Regions from separate parts of the Selenomonas sp. oral taxon 920 genome, predicted to be linked through region 1. Evidence: riboswitches for the same ligand, from Rfam matches in the RefSeq annotation. Region 1 holds a riboswitch; the other holds the start of a gene.

Region 1 (5,437 bases):
GACACGCACCGCCGTATAGCCGTTCTTGCGTGCCGTCTCGATCTGTTCCTTACTGCTCGCAAGCACGACCTGCGGCTTCTCCTTCTCGACCTCTTCCCAGTTCACATCCGTGCCCTTGACGGGTGCGGAGATCTCCGCAATGCGCGGATAGACCTGCGCGAACCACGGGAGCCCCTGCACGTTCTTCGTTGTCGTGACGAGCTTATCCGCGCCGCCGAGGAGCAGCACGACCTGATTGTTCGCGTGCCAGAGGTCGGCGATGCGCTCGATGTTTGCCGGGATCGTGACCTCCGTGCCGTCAATGTCCGTGACCGTGCGCGTCCTTTCCTGCTTACCCTGCGCGGCGTTCTCCGTCCCGCAGCCCACGAGTGCTGCAAGCACCATGATGAGAGCCAGCAGCGCGATGAGATTTTTCTTCATTGCATACATCCTTTCCTAAAAAACAAATATATCTTGAAGCAGTGTATCGTTTTGCCGTGCGTGCTCCACGCGAACGCTTAGTTGCGCAAGTGATCGCGTGCTCGTTCGCCTAAATACCGGCGCACTTCTTAAACGCGCTTCGCTTGAACGAAAGAAGTACGCCGGGGGCGAGTCGCCCGAGCGGTCAACGTCATCCAATCGCACTGCGCTGTCGCTTGTGTTCTTGGGACGTTTTCCCATGCGACCTGTTACCCAATCAGCTGCGTCCTGCGGACTTGCTTCTTGGACAGGTCAGTATTTACTCACTTGCTCCACTAGGGTTCGCTTTGGAGCACTGCACGGTTACAACACTACACTGCCAAATACAACAACTGCAATCTCCCTATAGTGTTGGAATCACACAGACCGTACGCTGCACATTGTTGCTGTGGAAAAGGCTCAGCTTCGTCCCGTACAGCTCCTCCAGATGCGATGCCCGCACCTCGTCCACGGATTCGTAAAAATCCATATGCGTGCCGAAACAGAGCGCGACGCGGCTGTTCAGCAGCAGTGCCTGCTCGGGCAGATGCGTTGTAAAGACCACACCGTAGCCCTTTGCACGCAGACTGTCGATTGTCTGCAGGACGAGCACCTGATTGCGCACGTCGAGTGCCGCCGTCGGCTCGTCCATAAGGATCAGCCTCGTATTTTGAAGCAGTGCGCGCCCGATGGCGACCAGCTGCCGCTGCCCGCCGCTGAGCTCCCTGCACTGGCGGTCGCGAATGTGCGCAATGCCGAGCTCCTCGAGAATCGCATCCGTCTGCGCATAGTCCGCCCTGCTCGGCGCGGAGAACATCCCCGTGCGCACCGTCGCGCCGAAGGACACATAGTCACGCACCGTAAACGAGCTCTCCGCGCTGATGATCTGCGGCACGAACGCGATCTCCCGCGCGCGCTCACGCGGCGACATCGCATAGATGTTCTGCCCGTTCGTATAGATGCGTCCCTGCGTCAGCTCCTGAAATCCCATCAGGCACGCGAGGAGCGTGGACTTGCCGACACCGTTGCGCCCGAGGAGCGCGAGCACCTCGCCGCCCTTGATTGAGAACGAGATATGCTCGAAGATGTACGGCGCGTCCGTGCGGTAGCGGAATGAACCGTCGTCGAGCCAAAGCATTGCGCGCTCCATCAGAAATACCTCCGCTGGCGATAGAGAATCCACGCAAAGAACGGTGTGCCGACAAAGCCGCAGAGAATCCCGAGCGGAACCTCCGCAGAGGTCAGCGTACGCGCGAGGAGATCGGCGAGCATCAGGAAGGACGCGGCGAGTACCGCCGTTGCGGGCAGGAGATGCGCGTGGTTGCCGCCGACGAGCATCCGCGCCAGATGCGGCAGGATGAGCCCGATCCAGCCGATCGTTCCGCTCAGGCACACCGCCGATGCTGTCAGCAGGGTTGCGAGCGCGATCACGGCAAGACGCTCGCGCTGCACATTCACGCCGAAGCTCGCCGCCTCCTGATCCGAGAGCGAAAGCACATTCATGCGCCAGCGCATCGCAAGCAGCCCCGCAAGCGTGAAGACGATGATCGGCGTGACGTAGAGCAGATTGTCCCACGAGACCTTTGCAAGGCTGCCGAGCTGCCAGTAGACAATATCCGCCAGCTCCGTATCGGGGTCGGCGAGGTATTTGAGCAGCCCGATCACCGCCGCCATAAAACCCGATACAATGATGCCGCAGAGGACAAGCACAATGCGCGAGCGGCTCTGCACGAGCTTTGGCAGCATGAGTGTCATTGTAACTGCCGCGATACCGCCGAGGAATGCCGCGACCGCCGTCCCGCCGAGCGTCAGATGCACGAGAATCGCAAGGCACGCGCCCACGCTCGCGCCCTGCGAGACACCGAGCAGATCGGGCGAGACGAGATCGTTGCGGAAGACACCCTGATACGCCGCACCCGATACCGCGAGCGCAACTCCCACGAGGATGCCGCCGAGCACGCGCGGCAGACGGATCACCATGACGACGTTATACATCGACGCATCCCACGTGATCGGAAGTTCAATAAAATTCGATGCAAGAATTGCTGCCACCTGATCGAACGGGACATAGAACCGTCCCACCGAAAGTGAGAGGACGAAAAACAGCACGGCGAGTACACTGCCCGCCGCCATCATACGTGCATATTGCCCCATAAAACCCCTTTCCCGAATTTTCCCAATAAAAATGCCCACCGAAAAAATCCGGTGAGCAATTACAGCGCACAAAAAGAGCGCAGTCCTCCCCATGCCGGTTTTCCTTTGCAATGCAGACAGAAGTCTGCGGGCAGGGAAGGACGTTTCCATACCTTCCCCCGTGATCTGCGGGATTCCGCGATCAGGCCGACGCACCATAGCATACGCCACAGGTACGGCGGCTCGAAAAACATAAATATGTATTTTTTATGAGCATAGCATGAGATTGACGTTTGAACAAGAAAAAATAGATTCTGCCCTTTACCCCAACCAGTTCATCCATCATGACAAAAACTTTGTGCCAATCGTCATCTTGCAAAATTCGATGCGCTCATGTTAGAATGGCAGTGGATTTGTTGACAGTAATTGAGGAGGTATCTTATGTTTCTGACACGATGCACACGCACGATGCGCACAGTTCTCGCGGCTGCGATGCTGGGCGTACTCGCGCTCACAAGCGGCTGTTTCAGCGGCGACGTGAACGTCGTCATCAACGAGGACGGCAGTGCCGATCTGAAGACGACGCTCGTCAGCGTGCCCATGCTCGCCGAGATTGTCGAGCAGAGCAAGGCGGCGACGACGGCGAAGAATCCGGACGCGCAGGTTACGCCCGTGACGAAGGAGAATATGGCGGGCTACGAAATCACGGAGCACTACGCAACGATCGACAAGCTCTCGGAAAATGACTTCTTCAAGGCGAACGAGGGCAAGAACACGGGCATCACCGCGAACAAGAGCCTGTTCTACACGGACTACAACTTTGACCTGCTCTTTGAGGGCAGCCAGAACGGCGGCGGCGCAGGCGCATTCGCGAGCAATATCACGTTCACCTATCAGATGACACTGCCCGTTGTGCCCACAAGCTCGAACGCCGACCGCTCGGAGAACGACGGCAAGCAGCTTACATGGAACCTCGGCAAGACGCTCGTGACGGGTGAGTCGTCGAAGATCGAGGTCGCGTTCCGCCTCTGGAACAAGACGGCAATCATCGGCACCGTCATCCTCGTCATCGTCCTCATCGGCGCAGGCGCATTCTTCATTCTCCGCAAGCGCAAGCCCGAGGAGGAGCAGCAGGTGCTCGAGGATGCACCCATCGACATTACCCCGAACGATAATAAGGACTAAACGGCGCACACAAAAGACGAGGAACTCTTGCGTTTTGCAGGAGTTCCTCGTCTTTTAATATCGTTGTCAAGGCTAATTGTAATGCCCCCAACAGGCAAAAATCAGAATTGCATAACCTTCGATCAGATCGGCAAGCCAATGCTCCTCGTCAATGTGTCGGCTCCAAAAGCTCGTCAAATTCTCTTTCAATGGTTCGGGTTTTCCGATTCCATCGAATGGATTTCACACAATATCCTTGATGAGCTGATTGAACGCTTGACCATCCTCTTATCAAGCTGTTGCCAGTATCGCTTTAACCTTTCGTCACCCGCACTGCAGGATCAGGCGGACGTTGTCGAAATTGCGCGCGGCAAGGTCCTCCTTCCGAATCCAGAAGTAAATCAGACCGCAGTCGCCGTACATGAGCTCCGTTTCATCGTCCTCGACGGTGCCCATCTGAAACAGCAGCACCCAATGATCTGCAGCATTTCTCACAAGTTCCGCTTCCTCCTCTTCGGAGAGCTCTTCCTGCACATCCACGTCAATGCCTCTGCTGTAGAGTTCGCACTCCGGCTCCATTTCATTCTGAATCTCGTCGGCATAGCCGAGCATCTTCATGTGATCATCCCCATGCAATGCAGCGTCACAGCCGAACTCCGCCCGCAGTTCGTTGTAGGTGTCCCAATCCACCTCTTTCCCGCTCCTGCGGCTGTATGCAAAAGACGACAGGAGACTGACGGCATCCGCAAAGGTCAGCGCCTGCTCGCCCACACTCCACTCCTTCGTTTCCTCCGGAATCTGTGTCGGGACAAGCCCCTCCGCCTCGGGGAAATAATAGACGCGCGCATATCCCTCAGACTTTAGTTCAAAGCCCCACTCCATTGACACGGTCTCATAGAAGAAGCTGAGCACACCTGTCTTCGGCAGGAGACCTGTACGGTCATACTGCGCGGCTTCACCAAGATTGATCTGCGCGAGAAAGGCAAGCGGGCGGTTCTTCGTCACCCCCTCGAAGTCCGTTCCCTTATAGTACGGCCAGTCAAAATCTGCGGGCAGGTCAGGCGTTCCGTAGAACTTGCTCGCGCCAACGGGGAGTTTTTCCTGTGCAGGATGATGCGAGATCGCAATCTCGCGCCGCTGTGTACGTTCAAAGAACGCCGTCACCTCACGGCGCACACGCTCGTGCTCTGCCTGAGCCTCACGCACGAGCTGCTCCACACTCATAGAGGCGGGCTCCTCCGCATACCAGCCGTGCTTGTTTTCAACCGCCTCTTGGCACCGCGCCGTCATGCCGCCGGGCTTTCCATAGAAGACGCGCTCGATCTCCGCCTTGCTTGCCGTATCCTCGTCTGCACGCTCCAAATAGCCGAGAGCCAAACGCAGAACACAGAGCTTCGGATACCGATTGATCGCATAAAAGTACAGGGCATAGCCCATGCGGTAGTTCCAGAGCGCATCACGATCGACTTCCGGAGTCTCGTTCAGTGTCTTTATCGCCTCGAAAAAGCTGCGCTCCTCTATATATTCCTGTGCTGTCTTCATGCCGCCGCCCTCTTTGCGCGCGTGTACTGCACCGCAAGAATCACGGCAAAGACAGCGAAACCGATCATGTCGGTCATGCCGCCGGGCTTAATCATGAGGAGTCCCGCAATGATGAGCAGCAGCCGTTCATAAGCACGGCAGTGGTCGGCAAGAAATCCGC
Region 2 (5,437 bases), 150 kb from region 1:
TGTTCACCACGCGCGTGTCGCCGCTCTTGATGTTCGCGACGAGCTTGTCAAAGAAGAACTTGCTGATCTCCGCCTGCAGCTGCGCATCGAGCGCACGCGCCGCCGTGCGGCCAACCGTCGAGGGCAGCCACGCCTCGGCAGGAACGCCGAGCACCTTCGTCACCGCGTCGATCTGGTCGACGATCATCTGCTCCGCCCACGTGAGGTCGCCGAGCAGCCCCTGCTTTGCCTTCGTGTAGAGCACGATGTAACGCGCGAGCGGACCGACCTCGCAGAGCTTGCCGCGCCATTTCGGCGTCTTGAGCCACGAGTATTTGCCCTGCTCGTTCAGCGCCTTCCACTCCGTCTTCGTGCCTTCCTTCGGCTCCGTGTAGTGCGGCTTCGTCTCGCCCTCCCACGGATGGAGACCCTTGCTGTCGCCGCCGCTGTACTCGTACCAGCCGTGCTCAACACTCTCGCTGATGACCTCGGGGTCGGAGACATCCTCCATCTTAAAGTCATAAACCTTTGCCTGCATCACGCCGCCCGCGAAGTTCTCCACGACGCCGTTGCAGCGTACGAGCAGCTTGCTGAAGAAATCGCCGTTTGTCGCACCGCTGAACGGCTCCTGCGGGAACATACCGAACGCGAGCACGCGCTCCTTCGCGAGCCCGCCGCCCGAGACATAGCCCTTCTGCACATACAGATGCCCGATGGCGAGCACGTCCGGCAGGTAGTAGTCGTTCATCATGTGGCGCGCGGACTGGATCGAGCGGTCGACAATCGCCAGGCGTGCCGTGTTGATCGGCGCATTGCCGTCCTCCATCGAGATGGAGCAGGGCATACCGCCCAGCACATAGTGTGGGTGCGGGTTCTTGCCGCCGAAGACAACGTGCGGTACGACGAGATCCTTCTGCTTGTCCAGCATCTCGAGGTAGTGCGAAATCGCCATCAGATGCACCTCGGGCGGCAGCATCTGATAGTCGGGGTGATCCCACCACTGCGCGGAGAAAATACCGAGCTGGCCGCTCTCCACGATCTTCTGCACCTTCGCCTTGATCGCCGCATAGTACTCGGGATTCGATACGGGTACGTCATGCGGGTATGCCTCCGTCTCGAGCCCCGCAGGACCGCGAAAGGGGAGACGGTAGGTCGCGAGCACCGTATTCTGGAGTGCCGCCGTCGCCGCAGGATCCGCCTTGAGCGCCTCGAGCGGGCTGACCCAGTCGAGGGCGTGCAGATGGTAGAAATGGATGATGTGGTCCTGATGTCCGAGACACGCCGCGATGATGTTGCGAATATAGTGTGCGTTCTTCGGGATGGTGATGCCGAACGCATCCTCCACGGCACGTAGGCAGCCGAGCGCATGGGACGACGTGCAGACGCCGCAGATGCGCTGGATGTATGCCCATGCGTCACGCGGGTCGCGATCATTCATGACGAGCTCGAGGCCGCGCCATGCCGTACCGGAGGAGATGGCATCCGTGACCTTGCCCGTCGCCTCATCCACCTGGATCTCAACGCGCAGATGTCCCTCAATGCGCGTAATCGGGTCGACAACAACGTGTTTCATTCATGCACCTGCTTTCCCTCTTTTTCGAGCTGCTTCTCGTGGCATTTCTTCTGCACAAGGCTCGCGCCCGCGTGTGCCGCGACACCGACCGCCGTAGCGACGGCAAGACCCGCACCGACCATATCCACATCGATGCCGTCATACTCGGGCAGACGTTTCGAGAAGGGTGCATCGTCCCAGAAATTCGCATTGCTGCACCCGATGCAGGGCGCACCCGACTGGATCGGGTACGACATCCCCTGATACCAGCGCAGATTGCCGCAGGAGTTGTAGGTCTCAGGTCCTCGGCACCCGAGGTGGTAGAGACACCATCCCGCCTTTGCCCCCGCATCGTCGAAGCGATCGGCAAACATGCCCGCATCGAAGAACGGACGGCGGTAGCAAGTGTCGTGAATGCGGTTGCCGTAGAACTGGCGCGGCCGTCCCTCCCCGTCGAGCGGGGGCAGCGTACCGAAGAGCGCGACATGCATGACGACGCCCGTCATGACCTCGGGGATCGGCGGGCAGCCGGGCACGGCGATGTAGGGCTTTGAACCAATGAACGAGCGAATGCCCGTGGACTCCGTCGGATTCGGCGCAGCCGCCTGGATGCCGCCCGCCGTCGCACACGTCCCGTAGGCGATGACCGCCTTTGCCCCCTCGGCGACACGCCTCAGCGTATGCGAGAAGGGATGTCCGCCCGACATGCAGGTATACTCGTGCGCGCCCGATGCAACCGCGCCCTCGACCGCGAGAATGTACTCCCCGTGGTACTTTTTGATCGTCGTCTCGAGGTGCTCCTCGAACGGCTCACCGCAGCCCGCACTCAGGACATGGCTGTACTCAAGCGCGATGCTGTTCAGTACGAGATCGGATGCAAGCGGCGCACCCGAGCGGATGAAGGACTCATCGCAGCCCGTGCACTCGTGCCCATGCAGCCAGATCACGACCGGCAGCGGCTTCGTCTCCGCCGCCTCGACGACCTTCGTCATCATGTCCGTGCTCAGCCCCATCAGGGACGTGAGCGTCACACAGCCCTTCAAAAAGCTGCGGCGGCTCATGCCCTTTGCGAGATAGGCCTCCCATAAGCTCTCCCTTTTACTCACATGAATCCTCCTAACCAATACACCATTTATAATTGATAATTATTGCTCATAGTTATAGAAAATTTTTATAATTATACACCCATCCCATCAAAAAAGAAATACACTTTTGTGCAGTACGAAAACTAATTTTGCGTTCGTTTTTTGCACGCAAAAAAAGCTGTCCCCCGCACCCAAAGGCATGACAGACAGCCCCTTAACACAGCCATATACGCCGCATCTGCACATCCTGAAACAGACGCATGAAACAGCCCTGTGACGGCAATTCTGTCGCTTCCTTTTCAATGGGGAGGCGATTCCTCCCGACGGAAAGGCGCGTGCATTTCTGCCCGTACCCTGTGCGCATCTTGGGAGAATCCCGCAGCGCAGGCGCAATATCATAGGAATGGTGCCCTTAGATATTTTTGCTCGGAAACGTGAAAGAGCTTTGCAGGCTCTTCCTTAATTATTTGTTAATTTTAACAGGAAATTGCCGTACTGTCAATATCTGATATTTATTCTCATCATGTGTGTGATTTATTTTTGATGTTCCGTTTCTTCGCCGCCTTCTTCACGGCATCGCGTTCCTTCGCCGCCATCGTGTGCGGGCGGATCTCGGCGGCGTGCCCGTCACGCGCACTGTCCGTAATGACCGCATTCTCCGTGTCATAGGCGATGATCTCGTAGGTGCGGATCGTGTTTTTCTTCGGGTCGAGCACGCGCCGTTGAAGTGTGTAGCCAACATTGCGGTACGCTTCGTCGTGCATTGCACTCACGAACTGCGCCTTGCCGAGGTCATTGTAGAGGATGAGCTGCCAGTAGGAGATGCTCCCATCGCCATTGCGCCGCATCTTCGCGCGGTCAAAGAACCAGCCGCGCCGCTCGTCCCCCTCGATAAAGACCCAGTCGCCGTCCGCGAGCGTCACGGGTTCGATCGCCGTCGCCGCGCCGTAGGCAGCGTCGGATGCCACGGGAGCAATGCCGATCCCGTGCCCACCGTCCTGCGGTGCGGACTGCTCCTCGGCAGCATCCTGTGCTGCTGGCCCCTCAGGCACAGAGCGGAGTGTGCCGTCTTCATCGTGCGAACCGGCAGGCTCATCCCCCAGCTCGTCCATCTCCTCGTCCAGGACGCTCTCCTCGTCCGATGCACGCTCTGCGGGCGCGGTGCTCCCGTGGTGCTCCTCTGCCATCATGACCTCGTGGATATCCTTCTTCTCCGCGCTCACGCCCCATGCAGGCAGGAGAAAAAGTCCTGCGGCAATCATACAAATGAAGGATTTCATAGCATTCTCCCTTATAAATATCCTGCGGGGTTGACGGGCTGCCCATCAACGCGCACCTCGTAGTGAACATGGGGTCCCGTAGAGCGTCCCGTCGAGCCGACATAGGCGATGACCTCACCGCGCCGCACCTGCTGTCCAACCGTCACGGCGAGCGCGGAGGCGTGCCCGTAGCGCGTCACAATGCCGCCGCCGTGGTCCACATCGACCATGTTTCCATAGCCGCCGTTCCACCCTGCCGCCGTGACAATGCCGTCAGCGGTCGCAACGATGGGCGTGCCCATATCGGCGGCAATGTCGATCCCTTGATGGAACTCCGTACCGCCAAAGCGCAGACCGTAGGGCGAGCTGACGTAGCCCGCCGCCGGCCAGATGGAGGGCATCGTGTGCGGTGCGCTGTCCGAGGCATAGGATGCCGCCCCCGGGAACTCCCTGCGCATGGTCTCGGCGAGGAGGTCGATGGACGAGCGGCGCGTACCGAGACGCTCCTCGATCATCTCAAGTGCCTCGGAGAGATCCGCCGTGGTCGGCGCATGCTGCTCTCCGCCCGTCGGCGAGACCGTTCCCTCCTGCACAGTCTCGTCCGCCGCGGCGGGCGGTGCACCGACGATGGCACGCAGCCCGTCCTCGGCGCGGCGGAGACTGTCAAGATCCTGTTGGAGGGCGGATGCCTTTTTCGACACCTGCAGGATCTGCTCCTGTTGGATGCGGTTCGCCTCGCGCAGCTGTGCCGTCTCAGACGCGTGCATTTCTCCGTTCATCAGCGTGTAGATGGAGAGCACCGCGCCGACAGCGAGCACGGCGACCGCTGCGCCCGCCCCCACGGCAATCAGGCGTAGGGAGCGGAGCGACAGGCGCACAGTGCGCGTCACATCCTCCTCGCTGTCGATGAATTGGATTTTATAGCGTTTTTCTTCGTTCAAGCTGTTCTCCTATGCTATGATGTGGTCCGTTTCCTTCGCCCTATCCTAGCCGAACAAAATGAAAACCTGCTGAGTTTCAGCAGGTTTTCTGTGCTATTTCAATACTGGATCGGCAGCGGCTGCGCCATCGCTTCCCGCAGCACGCCCTTCTCCTCGTCCGTCAGCGGGTACTCCGAGGAGCCGCCCTTGATCGGCTTGATGTAGCTGCGCGAGTCCGCACGCGCGAAGATGCTCGAAAAGATGATCCCGTCGTTGTTCGCGTCGAGCATGGCGACAGCATAGCTGAGATCGCCCCCCATGTCCTCGAACGCGCGGAAACGCACCATCGCAGTGCGTACGAGAGATTTGCGGATGAACTGGCGGATCAGTTCGTTCTCCTCGAGGATGCGCGTGTTGATCGCGGAGACCTTCTCCACTTCGTGAATGTGCTGGATCAGCATTCCCTCGAGGTTCTCCGTCTGCGAGCCGCGCATCATCTCGCGGTACCGCGCCCGCATCGTCGAGAGACGCACCATTGTGTAGATAACCAGTATCAATAAGATCAGTATCAGCAGCATGCAGGTCAGCAAAAGTACCGTCGCATGCGATGCAATATAGTTAACGAGATTGTTTAGAAACAAT

Evidence for each region. A riboswitch is a leader RNA that binds a small molecule or an ion and turns the genes downstream of it on or off. The one in region 1 is predicted to bind molybdenum cofactor.
Region 2: linked by a shared signal. The riboswitch ahead of BCS37_RS11035 (hydrogenase small subunit) and the one ahead of BCS37_RS10280 (FecCD family ABC transporter permease) in region 1 are both predicted to bind molybdenum cofactor.

The regions. Positions count from the first base shown of each region.
Region 1 is NZ_CP017042.1:2,155,341-2,160,777, forward strand. It holds gene BCS37_RS10270 (ABC transporter substrate-binding protein) at 1-420, opposite strand, end outside; gene BCS37_RS10275 (ABC transporter ATP-binding protein) at 803-1,588, opposite strand; gene BCS37_RS10280 (FecCD family ABC transporter permease) at 1,588-2,592, opposite strand; molybdenum cofactor riboswitch at 2,677-2,832, opposite strand; gene BCS37_RS10285 (hypothetical protein) at 3,013-3,756, shown strand; gene BCS37_RS12290 (hypothetical protein) at 3,829-3,945, opposite strand; gene BCS37_RS10290 (YwqG family protein) at 4,060-5,277, opposite strand; gene BCS37_RS10295 (TRAP transporter permease) at 5,274-5,437, opposite strand, start outside.
Region 2 is NZ_CP017042.1:2,309,585-2,315,021, forward strand. It holds gene BCS37_RS11030 (nickel-dependent hydrogenase large subunit) at 1-1,552, opposite strand, end outside; gene BCS37_RS11035 (hydrogenase small subunit) at 1,549-2,637, opposite strand; molybdenum cofactor riboswitch at 2,893-3,060, opposite strand; gene BCS37_RS11040 (hypothetical protein) at 3,138-3,896, opposite strand; gene BCS37_RS11045 (M23 family metallopeptidase) at 3,908-4,816, opposite strand; gene BCS37_RS11050 (DUF4446 family protein) at 4,915-5,436, opposite strand.